Regions from separate parts of the Pseudoalteromonas sp. JB197 genome, predicted to be linked through region 3. Evidence: predicted binding sites of a transcription regulator. Region 3 holds the regulator's gene; each other region holds the start of a gene.
What was found. Region 3 encodes sigma-54, which starts transcription at its own class of promoters, with help from an activator protein. Its sites were predicted from a motif close to GTTGGCACGNNNNTNGNNT; they were not measured.
Positions count from the first base shown of each region.

Region 1: the regulator sigma-54 is predicted to act here: its motif matches at 859-877, upstream of CIK86_RS18385 (diacylglycerol kinase family protein).
Region 2: the regulator sigma-54 is predicted to act here: its motif matches at 3,627-3,645, upstream of CIK86_RS10610 (DUF2726 domain-containing protein).
Region 4: the regulator sigma-54 is predicted to act here: its motif matches at 4,134-4,152, upstream of fliE (flagellar hook-basal body complex protein FliE).

Region 1 is NZ_NRGZ01000002.1:720,896-728,360, forward strand. It holds gene CIK86_RS18385 (diacylglycerol kinase family protein) at 1-793, opposite strand, end outside; partial or broken gene CIK86_RS18390 (HupE/UreJ family protein) at 1,093-1,446, shown strand; gene CIK86_RS18395 (TetR/AcrR family transcriptional regulator) at 1,505-2,140, opposite strand; gene CIK86_RS18400 (efflux transporter outer membrane subunit) at 2,292-3,704, opposite strand; gene CIK86_RS18405 (efflux RND transporter permease subunit) at 3,704-6,835, opposite strand; gene CIK86_RS18410 (efflux RND transporter periplasmic adaptor subunit) at 6,848-7,465, opposite strand, start outside.
Region 2 is NZ_NRGZ01000001.1:2,244,016-2,251,480, reverse strand. It holds gene tyrS (tyrosine--tRNA ligase) at 1-1,135, shown strand, start outside; gene CIK86_RS10620 (cobalamin biosynthesis protein) at 1,231-2,175, opposite strand; gene mtnN (5'-methylthioadenosine/S-adenosylhomocysteine nucleosidase) at 2,176-2,883, opposite strand; gene CIK86_RS10610 (DUF2726 domain-containing protein) at 2,991-3,587, opposite strand; gene folE2 (GTP cyclohydrolase FolE2) at 3,703-4,623, opposite strand; gene arcB (aerobic respiration two-component sensor histidine kinase ArcB) at 4,837-7,155, shown strand; gene arcA (two-component system response regulator ArcA) at 7,160-7,465, opposite strand, start outside.
Region 3 is NZ_NRGZ01000001.1:167,896-175,360, forward strand. It holds gene hpf (ribosome hibernation promoting factor) at 1-134, opposite strand, end outside; gene CIK86_RS00765 (RNA polymerase factor sigma-54) at 161-1,654, opposite strand; gene lptB (LPS export ABC transporter ATP-binding protein) at 1,724-2,449, opposite strand; gene lptA (lipopolysaccharide transport periplasmic protein LptA) at 2,446-2,991, opposite strand; gene lptC (LPS export ABC transporter periplasmic protein LptC) at 2,981-3,538, opposite strand; gene kdsC (3-deoxy-manno-octulosonate-8-phosphatase KdsC) at 3,535-4,086, opposite strand; gene CIK86_RS00790 (KpsF/GutQ family sugar-phosphate isomerase) at 4,087-5,058, opposite strand; gene CIK86_RS00795 (calcium/sodium antiporter) at 5,068-6,036, opposite strand; gene CIK86_RS00800 (ATP-binding cassette domain-containing protein) at 6,303-7,118, shown strand; gene mlaE (lipid asymmetry maintenance ABC transporter permease subunit MlaE) at 7,118-7,465, shown strand, end outside.
Region 4 is NZ_NRGZ01000001.1:1,946,045-1,953,509, forward strand. It holds gene fliI (flagellar protein export ATPase FliI) at 1-153, opposite strand, end outside; gene fliH (flagellar assembly protein FliH) at 172-987, opposite strand; gene fliG (flagellar motor switch protein FliG) at 991-2,031, opposite strand; gene fliF (flagellar basal-body MS-ring/collar protein FliF) at 2,024-3,739, opposite strand; gene fliE (flagellar hook-basal body complex protein FliE) at 3,761-4,093, opposite strand; gene CIK86_RS09255 (sigma-54 dependent transcriptional regulator) at 4,252-5,682, opposite strand; gene CIK86_RS09260 (ATP-binding protein) at 5,679-6,791, opposite strand; gene CIK86_RS09265 (DNA-3-methyladenine glycosylase I) at 6,938-7,465, shown strand, end outside.

The DNA.
Region 1 (7,465 bases), on a different contig from region 3:
AACTAGCAATAATTAGGTGTTGTTTGTCTTGCCACATTTTTGTGCCCGACACCGGATTTGCAATCAAAAATGCTTTGTTTTTAATTACTAACTCACCTTTTTTATGACGCTTAGCTAAGTGATGTAATTGGCGTTTATTAAGATTAGCTGTCTCGCGAGTTTCTTTTATTTGTGCCAGTATTTGATGCACATCGGCATCTTTATTTTGGCTAAGCAAGTAGGCCGCCATTACAAACACAGAGCGCCCGCGCCCTAAAGCACAATGCACCACCACACGGCGATCTTCTTGTACATGATGATGGATCCAATTAATTGCTTGGTTTAACTGCGAATGCGTAGGAACGCTATGATCGAGTACCGGAATGTTTAAATAATTAATGTTTTCTTGCGTAGAGCTCCACTCTAAACCGTCAAACTCGCACGTTACATCAAGTATTGCGGTAATACCGTTTTCTTTTAGTGTATCTATGTCAGAGGGAAATAATCGACATGCCAAAAACAAATGTTCATTAATCTTTTGAATAGGCGGCACTTTATCGTGCTTACGAGCCCACGCATTGTATAATTGTGCGCCAAATAAAAAAGGAATAAACGCCCAGCGAATATAAAAAGGGATAACGCCGTTTTCTCGTTTTCTAAACACTTTTGCTATATCGAATATATAAGCGCCCCCCACTAAAAGTAGTGACAACGCACTCCAATAAAATACAATTGAAAAGTAAATTGAGTTAACTTCCCAGCCAATAAATATGAGTATAAATGCCAATAGTAAGTAACTAATTGCAGCCCACATATGTTCTCCTTTTATAATATATGCTCGTTGTTGTTATATTTATTAATCATGCCTTAATATTGTAAAAGCAAATTTCACGCCAGCATTTACTTATTCATCGTTAGTTATGTTATTGATAATTAACATTTTAATTTTTATTTGTTAAGCCTTTTTTTAGTCCACTTATAAAACGTTGCTGTTTTTACACTATAGTAGGCTAATTGTTCACATTAGGAAAATACACTTTGTTCACTTGTATTGGGCTGGATTGTAGAAGCATTTATAAAAACTTGCCATAACGCCCCCTATCAAACACATACCCTAATAGCCGCTGGGTAGAGCTAGGTATTGCCCTGTCAGTACTTTTTGCTGCACTTAATAGTGTATGGCCACTGGTATTGCGCTTAGGCTGGGTAACATTTGCATTTGGTTTATTGCACGGCATGGGGTTTGCCAGTGTATTGGGTGAGTTGGGGCTGTCGAGCGATTATCAGCTATTGAGTATTGTGGCATTTAACTTAGGGGTAGAAATTGGTCAGCTCAGTATTTTACTCATAGCATTGCCGGTGTTAATCAGCATAAGAGGCTATCAGTGGTATAAAAAATGGTTAATGCCGGTGGGTTCATTTGCTATAGCACTGATTGCATTACAATGGTCAATCGAGCGGTTTTAACCTGTAACCGCCCTAATACCAATTTGAGCACTTTTTATAGTGCTTTTTACAGTACTTCTTACAGTACTTCGTCATGCACTTCAAAAGGCATGAGTAGCGTTTTCATCGCTGGGCGAAGTGCTATTAATACTGTTTCTTCGGTGAGTTCTGGGTAGAGCATTTTTCGAAGAAATAAGCCCGCCATCATCGAAAAAATAACATTAATACGGCTATCGAGTTCTTGCTCTGAGTGTGATTTTAACAAGCTTCTATCGCTAATTAATAACTGTCTCATTCTATCGCGCGCTTGGGTATCAGCCTCGTGTAGTAACGTAGCCACTTTATTGTTTCTGGCCGCTTCTGCCATCATGTCTAAATCGATTACACACGCCCCGGTATCCATATGCCTTTGCACTCCTTTGTGCAAACTGCCTAAAAGTATTGTGAGGATATCGCCAGGCTGCTCTTCAAATTCTTGAAATATAGAAAACATTTCTTGCATATCTTGCTCAATAATACTCTCTATTATTGCTTCTTTACTTTCAAAGTAGTTATAGATATGGCCGGCACTCATACCCGCAGTTCTTGCAATTTCAGCCATGCCTGCCCCATGATAGCCTTTGCGACGAAAGCAGTCTGCTGCAGCATCTAGTACTTGTGCGCGCCGTGCTTCGACTAATGCAGGATCTGCATGTCTTTTACTTTTATGGGTCACTTACAACTCCACTATTTAACCTGTCTATTATAAAAACCAATTGCATCTAAATATTTAGTTACAGCAAATAAAGCGCTGTTAAATTAGAAGTATTATAAATTTAACATTCTAGTGATGGCCTATAGCAAAAGCTATAGACCATATAGACTACTTAATTTTGCACCGCTGGTGAGGTAATTTGCCAGCCGCCGCCAACTGCTTTGTATAAGTTAATTTTACTGGCAAGTAATGCCTGCTTACCCGTAATTAACTGCTGTTGGGCACTGTACCAAGTTCTTTGCGAATCAAGAACTTGCAAGTAACTGTCGGCACCTTTGTCGTAACGCGCTTGCGAAATATCAAAGGTTGCTTGACGGCTTTGCACTAACTGCTCAAGTGCGCTTAGCTGGGCGTTATAACCTTCTCTATCTGCGAGTACGTCAGCAACTTCACGAAACGCTTGCTGAATTTTTTGCTGATAGGTGGTAAGCGCTATTTGTTGCGCCGCTTTAGCAACATCTAAATTAGCTTGGTTACGGCCCATATTAAAAATAGGCAAATTAATAGTAGGTACAAAACTCCACGTACCCGAGCCACCATCAAATAAACCACTTAAGTCGCTTGATGCAGTACCCGCATTAGCGGTTAAACTAATACTTGGGTAAAACGCAGCACGCGCAATACCAATATTTGCATTAGCCGCTAACAACTGATGCTCAACCGCTTTAATATCAGGGCGTTGCGTGAGTAAATCAGACGGTAAACCAACTGGTACTTCTGGTAAGTCGAGTAAATGATTAAGTAACGCATTTGGCAGTAAATCACTGGCAACGCTATTACCTACTAGTAAATCAAGCGCATTTTTATCGCGTTTTAATAAACGCTTATACTTTGCTATATCAACTTTAGCTGTAGCAACCGTACTTTTAAGTTGCTCTAGGGTAATTGCTGATGCAGCACCTAAATCAAAACTTTGTTGAGTAAGTGATAACGACGACTGTTGCGACGTTAGGGTTTCCTCGGCCAGTGCTAATAGCTGCTGGTCGGTTGCATAGTTAAGCCAGGCATTAGCAAGCTCAGCAATAAGCGACACTTGCATACTGTATTGGCTCAGCTGCGTAGAGTATAAGGTTTGCAGTGCTTGCGCTGACTGATTGCGCACCTTGCCCCATATATCAAGCTCATACGAGGTAATACCTACGGTAGCACTGTACTGCGAATTAATACGCGGCTCACCAGTACTCGATAAATCACCCGGCAAGCGCTGACGCGATCCAGAGCCATTTATATCAAGCGATGGAAATAATGCCGAGTCTTCTATTTGATATAAGCCACGCACGCGCTGCACATTTAATGCAGCAATTTGTAAGTCTTTATTATGCTCAAGGCTCTGTGCAATTAACGCTTGCAGTTTTTCATCGTTAAAAAACTGTTGCCAATTTAGCTGCGGAGCTTGCGCTTGCTCTGCACCCGATGCATACGCATCAGGCACAGGTAAAGCTATTTCTTGTTGCTCTGGGGCAAGTTGGCACCCCGTTAATACAGCTAAAGTAAGTGCGTTTAAACCTAATGTTTTTAAGTTCATTATTCGCTCTCCTTCGTTGCTACTGCCGATTTACTTGAGAATGTTTTACGTACTAAAACAAAAAACAAAGGCACAAATAACACCACTAAGGTAGAGGCAGCTAATGTACCACCAATAATAGAGATACCCAGCGCATTTTGTGCACCCGACCCTGCGCTCGACGCAATAGCCAAAGGTACAACACCACAAATAAAGGCCAGCGAGGTCATTAATACTGGGCGTAAACGCAGTTTAACAGCAGCTATTGCAGCATCCACTAAGCTCAGGCCTTCTTCCATTTTATGAATAGCAAATTCAACTATTAATATCGCGTTTTTAGAAGCCAAACCTATGGTGGTTAACAAGCCTACTTGTAAGTAAATATCGTTTGATAAGTTACCAATTAATGCCGCCATAATCGCACCAAATATACCCAGTGGCACAATAATCATTACAGCAAATGGTACTGACCAACTTTCGTATAACGCAGCTAAACATAAAAATACAAACAACAGCGACAATCCATACAGTAAAGGCGCTTGCCCACCACTTGAGCGTTCTTGATAAGATATACCCGACCACTCAGAAGCAATACCGTTTGGCAATTGCTTAACTAAACGCTCCATTTCATCCATAGCCTGCCCTGTACTATAGCCAGGTGCTGCACTACCTTGAATTTCCATCGCAGAAAAACCATTGTAGCGCTCTAAGCGTGGTGAGCCGTAAGACCAGTGCGAACTAGCAAATGCTGCAAACGGCACCATATCGCCATTATTATTACGCACGTACCACTTATTTAAGTCCTCTGGCACCATGCGCGAATCAGCTTCGCCTTGCATGTATACCTTTTTCACGCGGCCGCGGTCAATAAAGTCATTGACATAGCGGCTACCCCATGCGGTAGACAAAGTACTATTTATATCGGTTTGAGTAACGCCCAATGCTTCTGCTTTTGCAAGGTCAATATCAAGTTGCAGCTCTGGCATGTCTTCTTGGCCATTTGGACGCACACCCGCTAAAACAGGGCTTTTGCTTGCCATACCCAACAACATATTACGTGCATTTAATAGCTCGTCATGGCCTAAGCCAACGCGGTCTTGTAAAAACATATTAAAGCCATTAGCTGTACCAAGTTCTACAATTGCCGGTGGTGGGAAAGCAAATACAAACGCTTCTTTTATGGTTGAAAAATACCCCATTCCTTTACCTGCTACTGCATTTACCGATAGGTCGTCACGTTGGCGCTCATCCCAATGCTTTAAGCTCACAAAACCAATTGCTGAGTTTTGTCCAGAACCTGCAAAACTAAAGCCTGTTACCGTAAAAATAGAACTTACCGCTTCGGCTTGGTCATTCAAATAATGGTTTTCTACTTTTTCAACTACACCTAACGTTTGCTCAATAGTAGAGCCTGCAGGCAACATTACTTGGTTAAATAATATACCTTGGTCTTCGTCTGGTAAAAAAGCGGTTGGTAAGCTTGAAAACACATACACCATGCCACCTACAAGCACACCATAAATAAGTAAGTAGCGCTTTGATTGGCTGATCATACGGCCAACAATACCTCGGGTACCACGGTTTGTTTTATCAAAACCACGGTTAAAGCCAGAGAAAAAACGCCCCATAAATGATGTTTTATCGTGTACATGACTTGGCTTAAGTAAGGTTGCACATAGTGCAGGCGTTAAAATAAGCGCCACTAATACCGACAAGCCCATTGCCGACACAATAGTAATAGAGAACTGACGGTAAATAACACCGGTAGAGCCACTAAAAAACGCCATCGGAATAAATACTGCCGACAGCACCATAGCAATACCTACCAATGCGCCTTTAATTTCGTCCATTGATTTACGTGTTGCATCTAATGCCGAGAGTTTTTCTTCAGTCATTAAGCGCTCTACGTTTTCTACTACAACAATCGCATCATCAACCAACAGGCCAATGGCAAGTACCATAGCAAACATAGTTAACGTATTGATTGAATAACCAAAGGTATACAAAATTGCAAACGTACCCAGTAATACAACAGGTACTGCAATAGTCGGAATTAACGTCGCACGAAAGTTTTGTAAAAACAAATACATTACAACAAACACAAGTATCACAGCTTCAATTAACGTGTGTACTACTTTTTCTATCGACAAAGATACAAATGGTGTGGTGTCGTAAGGAATAACACTTTCTAAGCCCTGAGGGAAAAACGGTTTAAGCTCTTCAAGGGCTTTTTTAACACCATTTGCCGTATCTAGCGCATTCGCACCACTGGCCAGTTTTATCCCTAAGCCCGATGCGGGTTTTCCATTAAAACGTGCGACTACACCATAGTTTTCACCGCCTAGCTCTACTCTCGCTACATCTTTTAGACGTACTACTGAGCCATCACTATTGGTTTTAACTAAAATGTTTTCAAACTGATCAGGTGTTTGCAAACGGCTTTGTGCCGTTATTGTCGCATTTAACTGCTGCCCTGCAATCGCAGGCATACCACCGAGTTGGCCGGCAGAAACCTGCGCATTTTGTGCAGTAATTGCCGCGCCAATATCGTTTGGCGTTAACTTAAAGTTTTGTAATTTTGCTGGATCTAACCAAATACGCATAGCGTACTGCGAGCCAAATAACTGCGCTTCACCTACACCATCAACACGAGAAACAATATCTTGCACGTTTGAGGCTACATAATCACCAATATCAATATTAGTCATGCTGCCATCTTTAGACACAAAACCTAATACTAATAAAAAGTTACGCGCCGCTTTGGCTACTACAACACCTTGGCGTTGTACTTCCTCTGGTAACAACGGCGTTGCGGTTGCTAATTTGTTTTGTACTTGAACCTGAGCAATATCAGGGTCGGTATCAGCATTAAACGTTAATGTAAGCGTTGCTGAGCCACTCGACTCTGACGTTGACGACATATATAACAAGCCGTCTAGCCCTTTCATTTTTTGCTCAATAACTTGAGTTACAGAGTCTTCTAAGGTTTGCGCTGATGCACCTGGGTAATTTGCAGTAATACTAATCGCAGGCGGTGCAATAGAAGGATACTGTGCAATAGGTAAACTTTTAACTGCTAAAATACCCGCTAACATAACAATAATAGCGAGTACCCAAGCAAATATCGGTTTATCGATAAAATATCGTGACATTTAAACTCTCCGTTATTGCGCTTGAGTGGCTAAAGGTGTTGCTTCAGTGACAATCACTGGCGCGCCAGGACGAATTTTTTGTAAGCCTTCAACAATTAACTTATCACCAGCAGATAAACCTTTAGTCACTAACCAGTTCGAACCTATTGTTCTATCAACTTCTAGTACTCGGCTCTCTACTGTATTATTTTCACTTACCACCATAGCCGTTGGCTGGCCTTTGGAATTACGCGTTACACCACGCTGCGGAACCAAAACAGCATTTTTTTGAACCCCTTCAACAATAGATGCACGGGCATACATACCCGGTAAAAGTAGTTTCTCAGGGTTAGAAAATTTAGCTCGCAATGTTACCGAACCCGTACTTGGATTAACCGTTACTTCTGAAAACTGTAAGGTGCCCTTATGCGGATAAACCGAACCGTCTTCCATATAAAGCTCAACCTCGGTTTGAATATCTGCATCAACACTTAACGAGCCCGACGACAACGCTTTTTTAAGCTTGGTTAACTCATTACTCGATTGTGTTAAATCAACATAAATTGGATCAAGCTGCGTGACTGTTGCCAATGCCATTGCTTGATTAGCACTTACCAAAGCACCAACAGTCACACTCGATTTACTAATTTG
Region 2 (7,465 bases), 2.1 Mb from region 3:
GTTAGTTGAAAAATTAAAATCTGGAAAAAAACTAAAAATTAAAGCGGGCTTTGATCCAACCGCGCCTGATTTACACTTAGGTCACACGGTACTTATTAATAAAATGAAAACCTTTCAGGACTTAGGTCATGAGGTTGTATTTTTAATTGGTGACTTTACCGGTATGATTGGCGACCCAACAGGTAAAAACGTAACGCGTAAGCCGCTTACTCGCGAAGACGTGCTTGCTAATGCTGAGACTTATAAAGAGCAAGTATTTAAAATTCTTGATCCGGCAAAAACCACGGTCGCATTTAATTCTACCTGGATGGAAAATTTAGGCGCAGCTGGAATGATCAAACTTGCAGCACGCCAAACCGTTGCGCGTATGTTAGAGCGTGATGATTTTAAAAAGCGTTACGCTAGTGGCCAGTCTATTGCTATTCATGAGTTTTTATATCCGTTAGTACAAGGTTGGGATTCGGTTGCACTTGAGGCTGATGTAGAGCTCGGTGGTACTGATCAGCGCTTTAACCTGCTAATGGGTCGTGAGCTACAAAAAGACGAAGGCCAAAAACCACAAACAGTAATAATGACGCCGTTATTAGAGGGCACCGATGGGGTGCAAAAAATGTCTAAATCGTTGGGTAACTATATAGGTATTACCGATGCGCCTAACGATATGTTTGGTAAAATAATGTCGATTAGTGATGTGCTAATGTGGCGTTACTACGACTTATTAAGCGGGCTGTCGATTGCTGGTATTAACGCGCAAAAAGAGCGTGTAGAGCAAGGTACAAATCCTCGAGATATTAAAATTGAGTTAGCAAAAGAGCTTATTGCGCGCTTTCATAGTGAAGCCGATGCACAAGCAGCTCATGATGACTTTATTCAGCGCTTTCAGAAAAAAGCTCTGCCGGATGAAATACCTGAACTAACAGTAACCATTGAGCAAGACAGCATTTTAATTGCTAACTTGCTTAAAGAAGCTAACTTAGTTGCTAGTACATCAGAAGCAATGCGCATGATTAAGCAAGGTGCAGTTAAGCTCAACGGCGAAGATAAAATTACAGACACTAAACTTGAAATAGCAAAAGGCAGTACGGCTATTTACCAAGTAGGTAAGCGTAAGTTTGCAAATATTACTGTAGCGTAAAGCTAAACGGTAAAACGCTAAAAACCAGCCACGGCTGGTTTTTTTGTGCTTATATTTTTTGTATTTTTAATAATAGGTGTGTAACTCGCCCTTAGCTAAATGTTTTTAAGTATTTCTATGCAAACAACGACCAGTAACCAAAATACCCGCGTTTGATTTAGTCTATTAATAGTAACCGGCACGTCCTCAGCAATAGGGAGGCGTTCGGTACCAATACGCATTTTGTTAAAACGTTCGCCAAAATACACTGCAGGCCCGCCTAGTTGTACGCCTAATGATGCAGAGCAAGTGCTTAAAAGCCACCCAGTATTAGTTTGATAAAAGTGCCTGCCATAATGCTTTATATAATGCATGCTTAGCTTGCTCGCTTTACTGGCTGCAATAGTCAGTGCCAATAAGCGCATAGGAATAAATTCAATAATAAACAAGGTAATTTTAAGCGGCTTTAAAAAAGGGCTGTTGGGTTTAATGTTACTGCGCCATGCCTGCTCAATTAAAGTAAGTAATCGATAGGCAAGCGCTGCAATAGGGCCAAGTACTAAAAAAACAAATATCACCACAAAGTAATATCTTGCAGTACGTAATATTAGGCTCTCTATTAAGGCTTTAATTATGCCTGCACCAGAGAGTTTAGTAACGTCTCGGGCTACTAATGGCTTTAATAGCTCACGGGCGGCAGATTTTTGGTTTTGTTTGGTAAGCTTAGCAATGCGTAGTGCTTTTTTATCAATGGCTTTACTCTCAAGGCATAAATATAAAATAAGCCCGGCGAGTAATTCAGGGTAAAATGCAAATTCCAGTAGTAATACAATAATAATAAGTACCACACTTAAAATAAGTGTACTGGCAAGGGTTGCGGCTAAATATTGATAGCTATTGGGTTCTGCTACTTTATAAATACGCTTACCAATAGCGCTAAAAATAGCCGTTAAAGCAGTGTTAGGATGATACCAACTAACAAGTGGTAAAAAGCGCTCAGCAAGGAGCGCCATTATAAACACAATAAAGTCCAAGTGATTTTGAACCATATTGCTGAGCATTTACAGTGAAACTGCCGTTAGCTTTTCAAGTAACGCCACTACCATTTTAGATGAATTGATTGATGCTGTTTCTAGGTATTCTTCAAACGACTGCGGCGACTCTTTGCCGGCAATATCTGACATCGAGCGAATAACCACAAACGGTGTATTAAGTGTATGACAGGTTTGCGCAATTGATGCCCCTTCCATTTCTACTGCAAGCATTGTAGGAAAGTCACTACGGGCTTTTTCAATGCGTATTGGGTCACACATAAATATGTCGCCGGTACAAATTAAACCAACTAAGGTTTTTACGTCACTAATTTGCGCAATAGTTTGCTCTGCGGCAGCCACTAATTTAGGGTGTGCTGCAAAACCTGCTGGCATTTGTGGTACTTGACCTATTTCGTAACCAAAGGCAGTTACATCAACATCATGATGACGAACTTCTGACGAAATAACTACATCGCCCACATTTAATGACGGATCAAAGCCGCCGGCAGAGCCGGTGTTAATTACGCAATCAGGGGCAAAGTTGTCAATAAGTAATGTAGTTGCAATAGTTGATGCTACTTTACCAATACCAGATTGAACCAATGTTACAGTGTTACCTGCTAATTCACCGGTATAAAAAGTAAAACCAGCTTTAGTTAAAGTTTGTGGATTTTGCATTGCTTCGCGCAAAATTTTAACTTCTGGCTCCATTGCGCCAATAATACCAACATTCATAGTGTTAAGTTCCTGAGTTTGAATGCGCTGATTATACGTGAAGTTAGCGCTAAAAAACAAAAAAGCGAGCAGTTTTACTTTGCTCGCTTTTTATTATGTTATTTACGTTAAATTTCGGCTAGTGCTGTAGAGTGCGCTTTAGCTTGAGAAGGTGATAGTACCGCTGGTTTTTGAACTCGGGTACGAATAGGGCGAGCTGTTTGCGTAGCCGCAGGTTTGCCAAGTTTAAACATAATAGCGTCGCGTACTTCACTTGGGCGATAGCCTGATTTTACTTTCATACGAATATGCGGGATGCCAGCGGCCTCTAATGCGCCATTAACAAACCAGTCGCGTTGTGCTTTATGGCCATCTTTATTGGCATTGTTTACTAAGTCTACGGCTGCCACTATGGTCATTTTTTCTTTATCGACTAGCACAAAATCAAGCTGTTTATTTTTAGCTTTAGCCATTGCTGCACGCTTAGACTTTGCCGATAAACCTTGTTTGCAATCAATCACGTCGATTAGTTTTACACGACTAACAATTTTATACTGATCGCCCACTGCGCGTTCTAATAAATTTAAAAAAGCACTTTCTACTTGAGTAAATACATTTTGCTTGCGGGTAAAAGGATAAGGGTTTCCGCCATCATCGTTAAACTTTGACGCAACAACAGAGGCCCCAACAACTAATACTAAAATTGATAATAAAGCGAATTCCATACGGTAACTCCATAACAACAAATTGACACTGCTTAAGTAAAGCAATTAACGTGCCTAAATTAGTTAGTTAAGTAGTATGTTTCCGTATGGATATTGAACACTGCAAAATAAGAACTTAAGCTCTATAACCGCCAGCAACGCCTTTAACTGCAATAGCGAGTGCGTCGTGCGCATGCAGCGATTCGTAATGATTTATTTGTAACCAGTAATCACTGTATTGCTGTGTTTCTAGTAGCGCTTTAATTTTACGAGCAGCATCCTCACAAAACATTAAATTTTGACCATTTAGGCGGGCAAACTCTTGTTCATCTTCACGTTTAACTGCCGCTTGTACTGGCGTTTTTAATTCATCTTCAATCGTGTTAATTAAATTAACTACGTCAAATTGAGTAATATTACTGTCGAGCTTTACTTTTACATTAGCAATTGAGCGCTGCGAGTGTGGGGTGGCTACAATACCTTGCGTAGTACCTAGCCATTCTAGTGCTTCTTTTTGACTGAGGGTTTCTTGACTGAATTTTTCGGCAAATGCATTTTGTATCAGCTGACGCGCAAGTGCCGCTGAACATGGGCAAGTTGATGAATAGGTTACATCAACACTTAGCTCGTAATTAATAACACCTTGTTCAATTGTGCTGGTTAATATAACAGGGTAGCTTTTCCAGCCAGCCTTGCCGCTTAATAACGATTTACGGCGCAGTGGTAATTCAAACTTAAATTCTATAAGTGCTTTATCACTTAAGCCTTCGTGGCTACTAATAAAAAAATCAAGCGCTTGAGCTAATGTTTGAGGATTAACTTGCTGCTCAGTAGAGAGCGTGTCGAGCGCTAAAAATAAGCGCGACATATGAATGCCTTTTGCATCTTCTTTGTGTAAGTTTACAAAAGCGCGGGCTTTAGCATTAACAGTAACTGGCGTTATGCCATGCGACTCAAAAATAAATGGCAGTTCAATTTCACCCATTCCCACCCAGTCTAATGTACCAGTTTGTAAGGCGGGAGCCGTGTTAGCTATATCGGGCATATTAGTTTGCATGGTGTGTTACTCGTTATTAGCAATAATAAAGCGCTGCATTTTACACTAAATAATTTATTGCTGGAATGATGAGTTGTAGCCAGCTAATGATTCAAACAATAAATATTAGAGTTTTTATCGCACAACATGAAAATAGCTGATAGAAAATGCTAAAATTAACCATAACATGCAATTTAAACCTTTTTGTAATTAAGCTAAGAGAAACACTGATATATGACCGATTCTTCTTTGAGCCCTTGGGCCCGAGTTCTTTCTAGTTTAATAACTCGGTTTGGTGAGTTTAAAACTGCAGCCATTTGCTATGCTTTGTTATTGGCAGTTTCGCTTGTTTTATCAAGTATGTTTTATTATGTTGCCGTTGGAGAAGTTAATCTTGTTGATATATTGGCAGTGGTATTTTTTACCTCTGTGGTATCGCCTCTGGTTATAAGCGTGCTAATAAATTCAATCAGGCAACTAGATGCCTCCTATGCATATTTAGACAGTGCGACAAAACAAGAAAAGCTACTCAATCAAACATTAAAAGATAATATAAATCGCTTAAATGTAGAAATTGATGAGCGTAAAATGGCGTTCCATGCCAAGCACCGGGCAATAGAAGAGCTAAGAAAAGAAATTGCTGAGCGTAAAAAAACACAACAAGAGCTTGCCCAGCAAAGTATGCTACAGCGCTCAATAGTAGACTCCTCCCCCGATTTATTTTATTACCGCGACAACAACGGTGTGTTTGCTGGCTGTAATAAAATGTTTGAAGAAGTAATGGGTAAAACCAGTGACGAATTAATCGGTAAGAGTGCTGAACAAATATTTCCTAATCAATTTTTATCTGAAGTTTTAAAAACCGATAAACAGGTAGAGCAAACTCATCAAGCATTAACTATAGATGTTCAATACGATGTGGGCGGCGAAACGCGTTGGTTTGAATTACGTAAATTGCCATTTATTAACGATAAAGGTGAGTACATAGGTTTACTTGCATTTGGCCGTGATATTACGAGTCGTAAAGAGGCTGCAGAAGCACTTGAAACAGCCTACAAAGATAAAGGTAAGTTTATTGCCACTTTGAGCCATGAGTTGCGTACACCACTTAATGGCATTGTTGGTTTAACACGTATGTTGCTAGATACAGAGCTTAATAAACAGCAGCGTAGTTGGTGTAATACGGTGTTTTCGAGTGCCGAAACACTAGGTAATATATTTAACGACATTATAGATTTAGACAAAATAGACAGAGAGCAGTTAGATATTGCAACTAATGCTATAAACGTATCTGACTTTATTAATGATGTGGTTAACTTTGCAGGCCTAATTGCTGAACAAAAAGATCTTTCTTTTGATATTAAACGCTTAGGCATGCTAGATATTTATGCGCAACTAGATCCAACCCGACTTCGCCAAGTTGTTTGGAACTTAATAAATAATGCGGTTAAATTTACTCATAAGGGCAGTGTAACCCTCACCTGTATTCGTGAAAATCGAGATGATGGCCCTTGGCTTACCATGAAAATATCAGACACCGGAGAAGGCATACCAGCCGAACAGCTCTCTCGTATTTTTGATATGTATTATAAAGCGCCAGATCTTAAAGGCACCAATGCTATTGGTTCTGGCATTGGCTTAGCAGTAACCAAAGCCTTAGTTGATGCAATGCAGGGGATTATTTCGGTTAATAGTACCGAAGGCGAGGGGAGCTGCTTTATAGTAGAAATACCGTTAATTTTATGTAGCGCACCCACTGAGAATAGTTATGTAGGACGCAGCTTAAATATACTGTTAGTAGAAGATGTGCCGTTAAATGCCGAAATTGCGACTAACTTACTTGAACAGCGTGGTCATGAAGTTATTTGGGCTGAGACCGGCGAAGATGCATTGTCTTTTGTAGAAACTGAAGACGATTTAGATTTGATCTTACTTGATATGCAGTTACCCGATATAAACGGTGATGAAGTAGCAAGGCAAATAAGAGCCGATAGCCATTTTGATAAATTACCTATTGTAGCGCTTACCGCAAATGTGCGCAGTGCAGAGCAAGAGCTAGAGGGGATTTCAATCCAAGGAGCGCTCGCTAAGCCTATCAATACGGTAAAACTAGATAAAATATTAGCTGATTTATTTGGTATAAAACAAACAAGAAGTAATGAGCCACAATTAAAAGTAAGTGCAGCAGCGCTTGCTGACATTAATGCACATTTACTTGATGTTGAAACTATAGAAGACTTTGTAAACTCAATGGGTTTGGTGGTGTTTAAACGCAGTAGTCAGTTATTTGAAAAACTCAACCCCCAGTATCAGCAAGAGTTACTTACCTCGTTAAACTCAGGCGACAGAGAAGAATATAAATCAGTTGCACATAAGCTTAAAGGTGCTGCGGGATCTGTAGGCTTAAATGATGTGCAATTGCATGCAAAAGTAATGGAGTATGGTGCGCTGGATGAATCTGACGAGGTATTAAAGCAGTGGTTAGATGTTTTAGCAGACAAAATAAATGAAGGACAACATGCCCTTCATTTATTCTTACAGCAATTAGAGTAACTAATTAGCTGTCGATTTTACCAATGAAGCGATAACCTTCACCATGAATGGTGCTGATCAACTCAGTTGTTGAGTTGTCGCTTTCAAAGTGCTTACGAATACGACGAATTGTAACATCAACTGTTCTATCGTTTGCACGTAGCTCACGGCCAGTCATGTGTTTAATTAATTGCTCACGGCTAAAAATACGACCTGGAGAGTCAAGCATTAAACGCAGTGCTCTGTATTCGCCTTTAGGTAGACGTTTTGCGTCTCCACCTGGAGAAGTAAGACAGCGACTGTTTTCGTCAAGTTCCCAACCGTTAAACGT
Region 3 (7,465 bases):
TTTTCTACATCGAGAATAACATGCACATTAGTTATGTGATCTGAGTGTCTTTGCAGCTTTGCAAATTTATTATTTACATAGTCTCTTAATGAGTCTGTAATGTCTACATGACGACCAGTTAAGTTTAGTTGCATCAGCATTTTCCTCTTTGTTGTACGTCTTAAATCAAGCTTTTACGTTGATTCGACGGGGGAATAGCCAGAGATTCGCGATATTTTGCAATTGTCCGTCTAGCTACTTTAATTCCTTGCTCAGCCAATATATCTGCAATCTTGCTATCACTCAATGGTTTGGCTAAGTTTTCTGCAGCTATCAACTTTTTAATCAGGGCACGTATGGCAGTTGATGAACATTCGCCACCATTTTCGGTGCTTACATGGCTTGAAAAAAAGTACTTAAGCTCAAAAATGCCACGTGGAGTGTGCATATATTTTTGCGTAGTGACCCGTGAAATAGTCGACTCGTGCATTTCAACTATTTCGGCAACATCGTTTAATACCATAGGTTTCATGGCTTCTGGGCCATGTTCAAAAAACGCTTGTTGCTGCTTAACAATACAATTAGTTACTTTCAGGAGTGTTTCGTTTCTACTTTCGAGGCTTTTAATAAACCATTTAGCTTCTTGTAAGTGCGAGCGAATAAATTGGCTGTCACCGCTGGATTTTACTGTACGAGACATAGCCGCATATTGGCTGTTAACACGTATTTTTGGCATGCTATCTGGGTTTAGCTCTACCACCCAGCGGCCTTTTATTTTTTTAACAGACACGTCAGGTATAACGTATTCAGACTCTTCTCTGACAATAGTATCCGCAGGCTTAGGGTTAAGCGTATGAATAAGTGTCATTATTTCTTTAAGCTCTTCTTCTTTGAGCTTAGTTTTTTTCATTAACGTACGATAGTCGCGAGCAGCGAGTAAATCGATATGATCAGTTAACACCATTTTTGTTTCGTTAATATAAGGGGTGTCTTTATCAAATTGATTTAATTGAATGCATAAGCATTCTTGCAAGCTGCGAGCTGCAATACCAACAGGATCAAATAATTGAATGCGCTTTAGCACTGCTTCTATTTCATCTAGTTCTACTTCGTGTTCGTCATCACTTTCTTGATTAAAGCTTGCTAAAAGGTCTTCGCAACTGATAGTTAAAATACCAGAGTCATCTACGGCTTCAACAATAGCTATGGCAATAGCTTCGTCTATAGGACTAAAAGGAGTGAGCTGTAATTGCCACATTAAGTACTCATGCAGGGTTTCGGCTGATGCACCTTGATAAATAGATTCATCTTCAGGCATTGGCCCTGATGAAGAGGCAGGCGCTGCGCTCATATATTCATCCCATGATACATCCATGGCCATATCGTCGCTTATGGTGTCTTTGTTTAGTGCTTCACCGCTATCTTGCTCATACTCGCTTGGGGTGTCGTCAGCAGAGGCGCTAACAGTAATGTCATCTGCTTTTTGCTCGTTTTTACCTGCTGATTCTTCCGTGTAATCTTGTTCATCAACTTCAAGTAATGGGTTGCTATCAAGTGCTTCTTGTATTTCTTGCTGGAGATCCAAGGTACTAAGCTGCAATAAGCGAATAGCCTGTTGCAGTTGCGGAGTCATTGTAAGTTGCTGGCCCATGCGCAGCTGTAATGATTGCCTCATTTATCTCTAACAATCCTTATAAATTGATATGATTAATCTTAGCAGATGCTTATAGTAATAACATAAATATTACAGTTTGAACTGCTCGCCTAAATAAACATCACGTACTGTTTTATCGTTTAATACAAATTCAGGAGTACCAGATGCAATTAGCTCCCCATGAGAAACAATGTAGGCTTTTTCACAAACATCAAGGGTTTCCCTTACATTGTGGTCGGTAATTAGCACGCCAATACCACGATTTTTAAGGTGTTCTATAATTTTTTTAATATCGAGTACTGAAATAGGATCCACGCCAGCAAAGGGCTCATCAAGCAATATAAATTTAGGATCTGCAGCTAAAGCACGTGCTATTTCTACGCGGCGACGTTCACCACCAGATAGCGCCATACCTAAGCTGTCGCGAATATGTTGCAGGCTAAATTCGTCCAATAAACTATTTAGGGTTTCTTCCCTGGCTTGTTTATTTAGTTGCTTACGCGTTTCTAAAATAGCCATTAAATTTTGATACACAGTGAGCTTTCTAAAAATAGAAGATTCTTGTGGTAAATAACCAATACCTAAACGAGCACGGCTGTGCATAGGAAGTAAGGTAATATCGTTATCATCAATTAATATTTTACCTTTGTCGCTAGGTACTAAGCCTACAATCATGTAAAAGGTAGTGGTTTTACCTGCGCCATTTGGGCCAAGTAAACCAACAATGCTGCCAGCTTTTACTTCAAGTCCTACATTTTTAACAACTTCACGGCCTTTATAGCTTTTTGCTAATAGCTCTGCTTTTAATGTACTCATGGCTGACCTTTATTGAGTTTTTGTTCTTTTTTTGCGTCTATAGGCACTAAAATAGTGTGTACCCGATCAGTTGAGTTTTCATCTTTTTCAGCACTTATAAGCTGTTGCTCTATATCGTAGGTGATGCTTTTAGCCGTAATTTTTTGCCCAGCTTGAGAAATGTTTGCATCTCCTACTAGGGTTAAAAAACGTTTCGCTACATCGTAACGTACTTCGTTAGCGCTGGCGCTCATGACAGTACCATCTGCTTGCTTTTCTTCAAAATATGCAGGACTGCCCGTGGCAATTAATAGTTGTTTATTATCGCCAAGTTCGTCGCGCTTATGTACTTCTAAACGATCGGCGGTGATACGACGATTACCGTGAATTATCTCGACGTTTTTCTCAAAAATACCAACGTTTTCTTTTAGTTGGCCTTCTTGGCGGTCAGCACTAATAGAAATTTGATTAGCTAATGGGGAAGTACTTTGCTCTGCCGCATTACTATTAAATACAAGTATAAGCGATGGAATAATAAGTATTTTTGCAAGGTTATTGGTCATAATATAGTGTTCGCGTATGGTTAATTAGTTTTATCACCTCGGTTGTTAAATTGGCTTCAAGGCCTTTACCGGTGATCTTTAAATTCGGTCCAGTTATAATAACGGGTTGTTCGCTGTGCATAGTGAGTAGCTTTATATCTACTTGAATATTGTCGGCGGTGATTTTGTCTATCATTGCACCATCAATTAAGTTTTGGGCAGTTACATTACCCTCTAAAATTAATTGTCTTTCATCGTAAAGTGTTGCTTCATCAGCATTTATACGCCACGTTTTTTGTCTATCGTCGTACAATATAAAAGTAGGTTTTTCGAATAAGGTAAATCCTAGCTGCTCGTAAAGCTCCGTTTTAACCGCAGTTACTTTATGGCTAATTTCACCGTTTTCGTCAAAAGCTGTTTGTTTTAGCTCAATGGCGGTGTAATCGGGTTTAGCTATCACTTCTGCGTCGGCTTTAACAACCGCATTTATCTGAGTAAAATAAGGGTACCAAAGCCAAACCATACAGCTGATGAATAAAACGCTTAAGACTATGCGCGCTATATTCATGAACTAGTGCCTTGGCTGGTTAATGGTTTATTGTTTTCAAGCATAAGTAAGTCGGTCAGCTCTCTTACTGCACCAAAACCACCCGGCATTTGCGTAGTGTAATGTGCTAAGCGTTTAATTAGTGGGTGCGCATCGTTTACTGCGACTGCAAAGCCAACTAACTCCATAACAGGCATATCTGGGCCGTCATCACCAATATAAGCAATTTGCTCATCGCTTAAATTAAGCTTGTTTTTAAGCTCTTGGTAGGCAATAAGCTTGTTTTCTTGACCTTGATAAATATGCTGTACGGTTAAGCTGGTCATGCGTTGTTGTACTATTTGCGAGTGCCTGCCGGTAATAACCGCTACTTCAAAGCCGCTGTTAATAAGTGCTTTAATACCAAAGCCATCTTTTGTATTAAATGCTTTTAGCTCTTCACCTTGGTTGCCTAGGTAAATTCGGCCATCAGAAAATACGCCATCAATATCGCATATAAGTAGCTTTACTTTTTTTGCGCGCGCTTTAGCGTCATCACTTAGCGCTTGATAGAGCTCTCCAAATTGCATTTATAATACTCCCGCTTTAAGTAGGTCTTGCATATTGAGTGCACCAATAGGCTGATTATGCTCATTAATAATAATTAAGCCATTAATACGTTTATGTTCCATAATATTAAGCGCTTGCGCAGCAAGCATATCTTGGGTTGCCGTGGTACACGATTTAGTCATTACTGCATCTATTGACGTGGTATGAATATCAACGCGTTGCTCTAAAATACGGCGTAAATCACCATCGGTAAATAACCCAGCGAGTTGCTGATTATCGTCAACTATGGCGGTCATACCTAAGCCTTTAGCTGTCATTTCAATCAGCGCATCTTTAATAGTTTGCGAAGTAGTTATAATAGGCGTATTTACACCGCTGTGCATAACATCTTTTAAGGTGAGCAGTAATCGCTTCCCTAAACTGCCACCGGGATGCGATAGTGCAAAGTCATCGGCAGTAAATCCGCGTGCTTCTAACAGTGCTACCGCCATTGCATCGCCCATAGCGAGTGTTGCCGTGGTACTGGCTGTTGGTGCTAAGCCTAATGAGCAGGCTTCTTTTTCTACTTTAATGCATACATGCACGTTAGCAAGTGTGGCCATGGTTGATTGTGTATTTCCTGTCATGGAAATAATTTTTGCACCAAGGCGTTTTAACACTGGAATAATATTAAGTACTTCACTGGTTTCGCCTGAGTTAGAAATAAGCATAACGACATCGTTTTTAGTGATCATGCCCAAATCGCCGTGGCTGGCTTCGCCTGGGTGCACAAAAAAAGCAGGGCTACCAGTGCTTGCTAAAGTTGCCGCAATTTTATGGCCAATATGCCCCGACTTACCCATGCCAATAATTATAATACGGCCACTGCAGTCATACATAAGCTGACATGCCTGATGAAAATTATCATCTACATATTGTTTTATATCAAAAAGTGCTTGGCGCTCGATATCAAGAACACGTAGCCCTTGCTCGATAAAACTTAGCTTGGTCATAGACAACTCTTACCCTATTTGACTAAAGATGTAACCTTGGTAAATCAAAAATGCGCTTAGCAGTAAACCACCTTCTACTCTATTGATACGCTGTGCGCCTCTAAAGTTCAATGACATAACAATAAGTGCCAAGGTTGCTGCAATCATAATCAGTACATCACGATTAGCAATAGAAGGGTCGATTATCGATGGATTGATAATACCGGCAAGTGGTAACACGGCTAAAATATTAAAAATATTTGAGCCCACAATATTACCCAGTGCTAGGTCATCTTCATTTTTAAGCACACCTGCAACAGACGCTGCCAGTTCTGGTAAACTGGTGCCAATAGCAATAATAGTTAAGCCAATTACCAAGTCACTTAAGCCAAAGAATTTTGCAATATCGACAGCTGAGCCAACTAAAAAATGAGAACTAACAGGAAGTAATATCAAGCCTACAATTAGCCAAAAAACAGCCTTTTTAGTGGGAACGTTGTCGGGTACTTCATCGCAGGCTTCGTTTACAAATGGATCATTATTATTTTTAGCTCTTAGGGAAATAATAATAAGTCCAAAAATAAATACAATAAAACCAATAAGTAAAGCAATTGATTCTGGATATGAAAAATAGTTATCTGAAAAAATATACCAAGTAGCTAACGAAATAATTAATACCAGAGGTATTTCACGTTTTAGGGTACTTGATGAAACAGACAGCGGGCGCAATAAAGCGGTAATACCCAGTACTAATAAAATATTGGTTATGTTTGAGCCAACGACATTGCCTATGGCTGTATCGGTTTTGCCTGCTAAAGCGGCTGAAGCCGAAACCATCATTTCAGGTGCAGATGAACCCATTGCAACAACGGTTAACCCTACAATTAAAGTAGGCACACCAAAGTTTTTCGCCAGTGCCGCGGCGCCATAAACAAACTTGTCTGCGCTCCAAACTAAACCAGCAAGACCAAAAATTAAAATAATAAATGAGGTAACCATTGTATTGAACCAGTTATTGAAAATATATATTGCGCGAATAGTAACAAAAGCCAATCTGAAAGTATAAATAAAACAGTGGCGAAGATGGCGGTTAATCACTTATTTTATAAATATTTAGGGTATGCTATGCAAAGGTTTAAGCCAAGGTTAAGGTGATTTGAGCGAGCCTTATAACTGTTTTGGCAATTACATTACAAAATCTTACGAATTGTTTTTTCCATCTTGGTCGAAAAAGCCTTAAAATAGGAATACGAGTGAATATTGTTATGGAGAGCGACTTGTCGCAATCAATAGTAGAAGTCAAGGATGTTTGCTTTTCAAGGGGCGATAGAATCATATATAAAAATATGAGTTTTAGTGTTCCTAAAGGTAAAATCACTGCCATTATGGGGCCAAGCGGCATTGGTAAAACTACCATGCTACGTTTAATTGGCGGTCAGCTAAAGCCTGACTCGGGTGATATTTTATTTGAAGGCAATAGCATTCCAAAAATGTCACGTAAAGTACTATATGAAGCACGTACCAAAATGAGTATGCTGTTTCAAAGTGGTGCATTATTTACTGACATGTCGGTATTCGATAATATAGCTTTTCCGATTCGAGAGCACACTAAGCTAAGTGAAGACCTTATTCGTTTAGTGGTATTAATGAAGTTACAAGCTGTGGGTTTACGAGGCGCTAAAGATTTAATGCCGTCGGAGTTGTCAGGTGGTATGGCTCGCCGTGCAGCTTTAGCACGCTCTATAGCACTTGACCCTGAATTAATTATGTATGATGAGCCATTTGCAGGCCAAGACCCTATTTCTATGGGAGTACTGGTAAAGCTTATAAAGTCACTCAATGAAGTGCTTGGTTTATCGTCTTTAATCGTGACCCATGATGTGAACGAAGTCATGAGCATTGCCGATCACGTTATAATAATTGCCGATCAAGGTGTTATTGGCAGTGGATCGCCAGAACAAATGCGTCAACATGAATCTCCTTTGGTACAGCAGTTTTTAAAAGGCTTATCGGATGGTCCTGTGCCATTTCATTTTCCGGCACAAACATATGCAGATGAGTTGCTTGGAGAGAATAAATGATGTTGAATTTTCTGCAAAAAATAGGGCATAAAACACTAGGTCGTTTTGCAGCGCTAGGGCGCTCAGCGAACATGTTATTTGGTGCACTTGTGCACATACCTAACTTTAAAAAAGGCACCCCCTTACTCATTCGCCAGCTCTATATGGTGGGCTCACAATCGTTGCTCATTATTGTGGTGTCGGGGTTGTTTATTGGCATGGTATTAGCGCTGCAAGGCTATACAGTGTTGGTTGGTTATGGTGCAGAGGATAGCTTAGGCCCTTTAGTTGCGCTGAGTTTGCTCAGAGAACTAGGCCCTGTGGTTACTGCATTGCTATTTGCTGGGCGGGCGGGCAGTGCGCTCACC
Region 4 (7,465 bases), 1.8 Mb from region 3:
ACACTGGCTACCTACAGGCGCACGTAAGCCTTTGGCCTCAAGGGTAAGGCCAACTACTCGCGTTAAAATACCCGCTACAGCAAGTGTTGGCGGTTTAATATGCTGTTTGTATTGAGATAAGCGTTCGCTTAATGAGACATCTAAAGCAGACATAACAGACCAATAAAATAGTTAGATACTACTGTTATGCAAAAAACTATCCAATGTTTCTTTGACACGCGTTTTAAGTGTCATATCAAGCGATGATTGCGCCGTTTTAACTTCGCAGCCGCCTCGCTCTAACGTTGGTTCTGCAATTAACTGCCAGTTATTATCTGTCACTGTTTGCTCGCCATAACTTTGCTTTATTAACTCTAAATCTTCGGGGTGTAAATGAATACGTACTTTTTCTTGCTCAGTATTAAGGGCATCAATACTGTGTTTAAGGGTGTGTAAAATAACATCGGGAGAGGTTTTTACTTCTTGATAAATAATGGCCTCTGCAAGCATAACCGCTAATTGCACTAATTGCTTTTCAGCATGCTCATCCACTTTACCCAGTGGCGCGGTTAATCCCTCTAAAATACTACGCAGACTCGTTAACTGCTCTTCTATTAGTGGTTTTACATCTTCATGGCCCTGAGTTTTGCCCAGCTCTAGGCCTTCTTTGTAGCCCGCTTCTTTACCTTCGGTAACACCTTTATCAAAACCGTCTATGTAGCCTTGCTCGTGTCCTTGCTTTACACCTTCTTCAAACGCATCTTGTCTAATGCGCTCAAGTTCAGCCATAGTGAGCGCAGGTAACTCAGGCTCTTGCGGCTCTTCTATTGGTGATTCTTCAGCCATTTCTTTTCTATACAGCTCCGCAAGCGGTGTACCGTAAGCGGTTGAACGATTACCAAAACTTTGCTTATCTGGTGCTACATCAGGAATATCCCAATGCTTTAAAAGCTCATCGGCTTCATCTGCGTGCAGCGGACGCCCTTTGTGCATTGACGGTTTAGTCATGGTTTATAAAAACTCCTCGCCACCGCCACCGCCGAGTTGTATTTCACCCGAGTCAGATAAGCGACGCGCAGTAGAGAGTATCTCTTTTTGCGCAGACTCTACTTCACTAATACGCACCGGCGCCATTGCCTCTAAATCATCGGCTAGCATTTCTGCAGCACGTTTAGACATATTACCGAGTATTTTTTCTTTAAGTGCATCGTCTGTGCCTTTAATCGCTTTCATTAGTACGTCTTGTTGTACTTCGCGTAAAATTGCTTGAATACCACGGTCATCTACGTCCATTAAGTTTTCAAACACAAACATAAGATCTTGAATTTGTTGCGACATCTCTTCGTCATGCTCACGAATAGAGTCCATTAACTGCCCTTCTACGTTGGTATCTAGGTAGTTCATAATATCGGCAGCCGCTTTTAAGCCGCCCATTTTTGCTGCTTGCGCACCTGCTTGGCCAGCAAACTGTTTTTCCATAATTTCGTTAAGCTCTTGCAATGCAGCAGGCTGCACTTCTTCAAGGTTAGCTATACGCATAGTTAAATCTAGGCGCACTTTTTCAGGGAACTGCGCCAATATTTCGGCAGATTGCTCAGGCTCTAAATACGACAATACAATGGTTTGAATTTGCGGGTGCTCATTACGAATAATATTAGCTACCTGCTTCGAGTCCATCCATTTTAACGAATCAAGCCCTTTAGCACCCGAACCCATTACTATTTGGTCAATCAGACTGGCGGCTTTATCTTCACCTAACGCAGCGGTAAGCGCTTTTTTAATAAAGTCTTCTGATTGAAAGCCAATTGTACTAAAGCTTTGTATTTGCTCTATAAATAGATTATGAACCGCGCTTATTTTAGCTTGCGATAAATCCTCTAATCCAGCCATCGCCATACCCACTTTTTGCACCTGCTTAGGCTCTAAATGTTTGAGTATTTGCGCTGCATCTTCCTCTGTTAAGCTCAACAATAGAATAGCGGCTTTATCGACACCATCAAGCTTATCAACATCAAATGCTGCTGGGAGTTGTTTTTGGTTTTGATCAGTCATCTTCTGTTAACCACGCTTTCACTACTTGTGATGATAGTTCTGGTTCATTAGCTACAAGAGCACGTACGGCCTTAAGTAAATCTTCGTCACCATGTAAATCGGGAAGCTGCAATGTACCATCACTTGAAAAGCCTATTGAAGCAGAATCAAAATCTTTATTTAACATATCTAAGCTATTATCGCCAATATCAACCCCTGAACTAAGAGCATCTTCATCGTACTCATCAAGCGTGCTGTCTGGGTAAATTAGACGCTTTAGCATAGGTTTAACTACGGCCATTATCAATACAATAATAACTAATGCTGCTAGTACCAAGCGTACTATTTTCATAAACCAGTCTTGTTCCCACAACGGTAGTTCAAAGTCTAGGTCTGTTGCTTCACGTACAAAAGGAACTGTAACTACTTCTAAGGCATCGCCACGTTGTATATCAAAACCAACACCGCCTTGTAATAAACGTCTAATATTTGACAGTGCCTCTACCGAGCGTGGAACCATAGTAGCTTCCCCGTTTTCGCCCACTTTTGGTAAATAGTCAACCGCTACCGATACACTAATTCTGCGAATAGTTCCGGTTTGCTGGCGCTTGTGCGAAATAGTGGTATCAAGTTCATAGTTTCGCGTCGCTTCTTTATGTGTACGACCTGGTGCGGTTGCACTACCGGCTCCGCCTTCAGTTATTTCTTCTGGTATATCTGAGTTAACTGGCGGTTGATTCGTTAATGCGCCAGGAATACCAATAGCTAAGCCACCAATGTTATTTTCTTCAAACGTCGTTTCGCTTCTTATCGCAGGTAGGTCAGGATTATAGCGCTTTTGTGTCTCTTCTAATGAGCTAAAGTCCATGCTTAAATCAACTTGCGCGGTGTAATTACTTAAACCAACAATAGGAATTAAAATACTGTCTATTTTTTCAAGGTATTCTTGCTCACGTTTACGTTCTAAATCATATTCTTTACGAGAGCGTGCATCGAGTGAGCTTTGTGAACCCGAGTTTAATAAACGGCCATTTTGATCGGTTACCGTTACACGTGCAGGCTCTAACCCTTGCACTGCAGAGGCTACCATATCAACCACTGAGTCTACTTCTTCACGGTCAAGTGAGCGTCCGCGTTTAAGCGTAAGCACCACAGTTGCTGAAGGTTTTTTCTCTCTGCGAGCAAATACGTTTTCTTTTGGAATAGCTAACAGCACCTTGGCGCGAGTGATGTTATTAAGCTCTTCTATAGTGCGGGCAAGTTGTTGCTCTCGGCCATGCTTTAGGCGCTCGCGCTCTAAGCGCTGGCTTACACCAAAGCCCATATCTTGCATAATTATGTCTGATCCAGAAGTAGGACCTTGATCCAAGCCTTCGCGAGTCATTAGTAATTTTATATTCTGGTATTCACTTTCATCAACAGAAACAACGTTGCCATCTAGTTGGTAGTCTATTTTTTGTGCATCTAAAAAATCAAGTGTTTGAATTAGCTCCTCGGTAGGCATTTTACCTAACGGGCGCATATCTGGCTGACGTGCCCAAATAATCACAAAAATGGCAATCGCCAAACAAATAGTTAATGCAATAATAAGGGTAACTTGACGCAATACATCAACACCGCTTAGCGCACTTAAATAGCCCGACTTTTGTTCTTGTTGATCGTCACTATCACCATGCTCAATACCGCCATCAGCAAGTGCAAGATCTGTAGATTGATTAGATTGCGCCACAATTATTCTCCACTACCTAAATTAAACAGGCATATTCATGATTTCTTTATAGGCTTCAACAAGTTTATTACGAACTTGTACGGTCGCCTCAAATGCAACAGAAGATTTCTGCGAAGCAATCATCGCCTCAGCAAGCGATACACTTCTGTCGCCCATTTCAACCGCTTTTACTTTTTGACCTGTGTCTTGCTGTAACTCATGCACAGTATTGAGCGCATTGCTGAGCATATCACCAAATTGTGCTGAAGACGTAGGCTGAGCTTGTGTAGGCAATTTATTAATTTGATTATTACGGCCCGCTTCTAAGGCCATAGATTGCATTTCTTGAAATACAGCGCTATTTTGAATTTTCATTATTTGTCTCTAACAATACAGTTAACTCTTAAGGTTAAGAATGCACAAAGCGTGCCACTTAATTAACCCTTTAAATACAGTGTGTTAGAGTTTATTTACTTAGTCAGAGTTTTGACAGCCCTAAATCCAAGATGTTGAATTTAGGGCTTTTTTGAAGGTTATGCAGGAAGTGAAATACCTAAGTCGCGCATTTGCGCCAACTTATAACGTAAAGTTCGCGGGCTAATTCCCAAGGTTTCGGCTACGTCTTTACGCTTGCCTTGGCAACGCGCAAGCGTTTCTAAAATAATTCGATGTTCTTTATCTTTAAGCTCATCTTTATAACTGCCTGTATCTTGAGCTAGTAAATCTGATTTTTGCTCATCAGGCTTTTCATCATTAGTAATGGCTGTTGTTTTATTATCGTAATAAGCACTAGTTAATGTGCTTTCAACAATTGGCGACTCTACTACAAAGTTGCTTGGGGCTAAATTTTCAATAAAAATAGCTTGCTCACTTATGCTGTTGCCACTGCGCAGTATAAGCGCACGTTGAATTACGTTATCAAGCTCGCGTACATTACCTGGCCATGTATGGCTAAGGAGCTTTTGCTCAGCTTGCTTATCTAAAATAGCCAGCGGCTGCTTAGCTTTTATTAAATGGCGTTCAATTAAGTGTTTTGCCAACACAATTATATCGCCAGGGCGCTCGCACAATGGCCGCCACATGAGTGGAAAAACGTTAAGGCGATAATATAAATCTTCCCGAAACTGATTATTCGCTACCGCTTGTTTTAAATCGCGATTACTGGTTGCGAGTATGCGTACATCTAGCGCAATGGTTTTACGACTCCCTAAGCGTTCAACTTCGCGCTCTTGTAATACACGTAGTAGTTTAACTTGTAAGCCCAAATCCATTTCGGTAATTTCATCTAGTAAAATAGTACCGCCCTGTGCTTGCTCAAACTTACCTGGGCATGCCTGAATCGCGCCAGTAAAAGCGCCTTTTTCGTAGCCAAACAATGTTGCTTCTAGCATGTTTTCAGGAATGGCTGCGCAATTAATTGCTACAAATGGTTGGTTTGCACGCTCTGACTTATCATGAATAAACCGCGCTAACACTTCTTTACCCGAGCCACTTGGCCCCAGCACCATAACACTGGCGTCTGATTTAGCTACTCTGCTTGCAAGCTCCAGCAATTGAATACTCGTTGGGTCGGCAACAATAGGGCCGTCGGTTTCTTTGGGTTTTTCGGGCAAATAGCGGCTCACCATATTTAATAGCACCTCAGGTGCAAATGGTTTGGCCATATAATCAATCGCACCTAAGCGCATTGCCTCTACCGCATCGTCAATAGTTGCGTAGGCGGTCATCATTAATACCGGTAAATCGGGGTAATTTAATTTAATACTGCGCAGTAAATCTAGGCCGCTCATGGCACCCATTTGCACATCGCTCACCACTAACGAAAAGGATTCTTTTTTAAGTAGTAACATCGCCTGCTCTGCACTGTCGGCAGCAACGCATTCAATACCCGACATTTCTAGGGTATCTATTAATGCTTCGCGAAGCCCTGCGTCGTCCTCTACAACTAAAATAGTATTACTCATAACGATTCCTCTAATTTAGATGCTGCGCTAATTGGCAATAACAGATTAAAACAAGCGCCGCCATGTACATTATTAATCACCTCAATACGCCCTTGGTGCGCATTAACAACAGAGCTTACAACCGCCAACCCTAAGCCTGTGCCTTGGCTGCTAGTGGTAAAAAATGGTTCAAACAGTTTATCTACCTGTTGTAGGTCAACACCTGGGCCATTATCACTCACGCTAATGCGTACAAAATCTGGGGCTTGCAAATCGCGTACAGCACTTACTTGCACTTGTGCCCCAGAGCCTATAATTTGAATACTGTTATGAATCAGATTTTGAATTGCACTAGCAAGCGCGGTTTTATTACCTAAAATAGTAATGTCGGGCTCAGGTAAGCTTACATCAAGTTCACTGTTATTAAGCGTTACCATAGCATCAGCACCGGCTTTTACTTCGCTTAACAATTGCTGCATAGACACCTGCTCCACTACATGCTGATCGCCACTTTTAGCGAATAACAGCATGTCGTTTACTTGGTTTTCTAAATCTTTTAAACGCGACATTAATTTAGTTTGAAAGTTATCGCGCGACGCTTCGGGTAAGCGTTTTGAACCTAAATTAGCGGCATAAAGCATAGCCGCCGACAGCGGCGTGCGCACTTGGTGCGCCAACGATGCCACCATTTTACCCAGCGCACTTAAGCGCTGCATATGCGCAACCCGTTTTTGCAAGCGGCGGGTTTCGCTCAAGTCCGTCATTAAAATAAGTTGCCCTGGCTCTGGGGCAAGTGCGGTAATATCAAGTTTTATTAAGCGCCCGCCTTTTAAAGACACCTCATGGCCATCATCTTGCTGAGGCCGAAAAGAGCGTTGAATAACACTAAACCACTTTTCGCCTTCAAGCGGCTCACCGAGCATATCAATCGCAATTTGATTCGCTTTAGCAATCATGCCTTTGCCGTCAAGCACTATTACTCCTGCGGGCATAGTATCTACTAAATGCGAAAGCCAACTAGCCTGTTTGCGCAGATCGCTTAACTCCCCTATATACTCCTCTTGAAGTAAACATGGGTTATACTGATTTGCAGAAATAAACTGTGGTTTTAACACACTAGCAAGTGCCATAATAAAATCTCTAATTGATGCAGATACAGCTTCAAATGCACAATTTATACCACCTTTTATTATCATGTATATCATTGAGTTATACAGTAAAAAAGCGCGACATAAAAATGACGCACAAATAAAAGTACCGCAACTAAGGAATTATAATGACCAAGCAATCCCGCTGCTCATGGCTCGACACCAGTAAACCCGACTACGTTGCATACCACGATAATGAATGGGGAGTGCCAGTGTATGACGATAAAAAGCTGTTTGAATTTTTAACACTGGAGTCGGCGCAAGCAGGCTTGAGTTGGTACACTATTTTAAAAAAGCGTAATGGTTATAAAAATGCTTTTGCCGATTTTGACGTACATAAAGTAGCAGCATTTACCGAGCAAGATATTGAGCGACTAATGCTTGATGCAGGTATTGTGCGTAATCGCTTAAAAATTGCTGCTACTGTAAATAACGCTAAATGCTTTATTAAAATTCAGCAAGAGTTTGGCAGCTTTAGTAACTATCAATGGCAGTTTGTTGGCAATAAGTCGCAAATAAGTAATTTAAACTCTGCTGATGACACACCAGCAATTACCCCTACCTCAAGCGCATTTGCTAAAGATTTAAAAAAGCGTGGTTTTAAGTTTTTAGGGCCAACAACCGTATACGCCCATATGCAAGCCTGTGGCATGGTT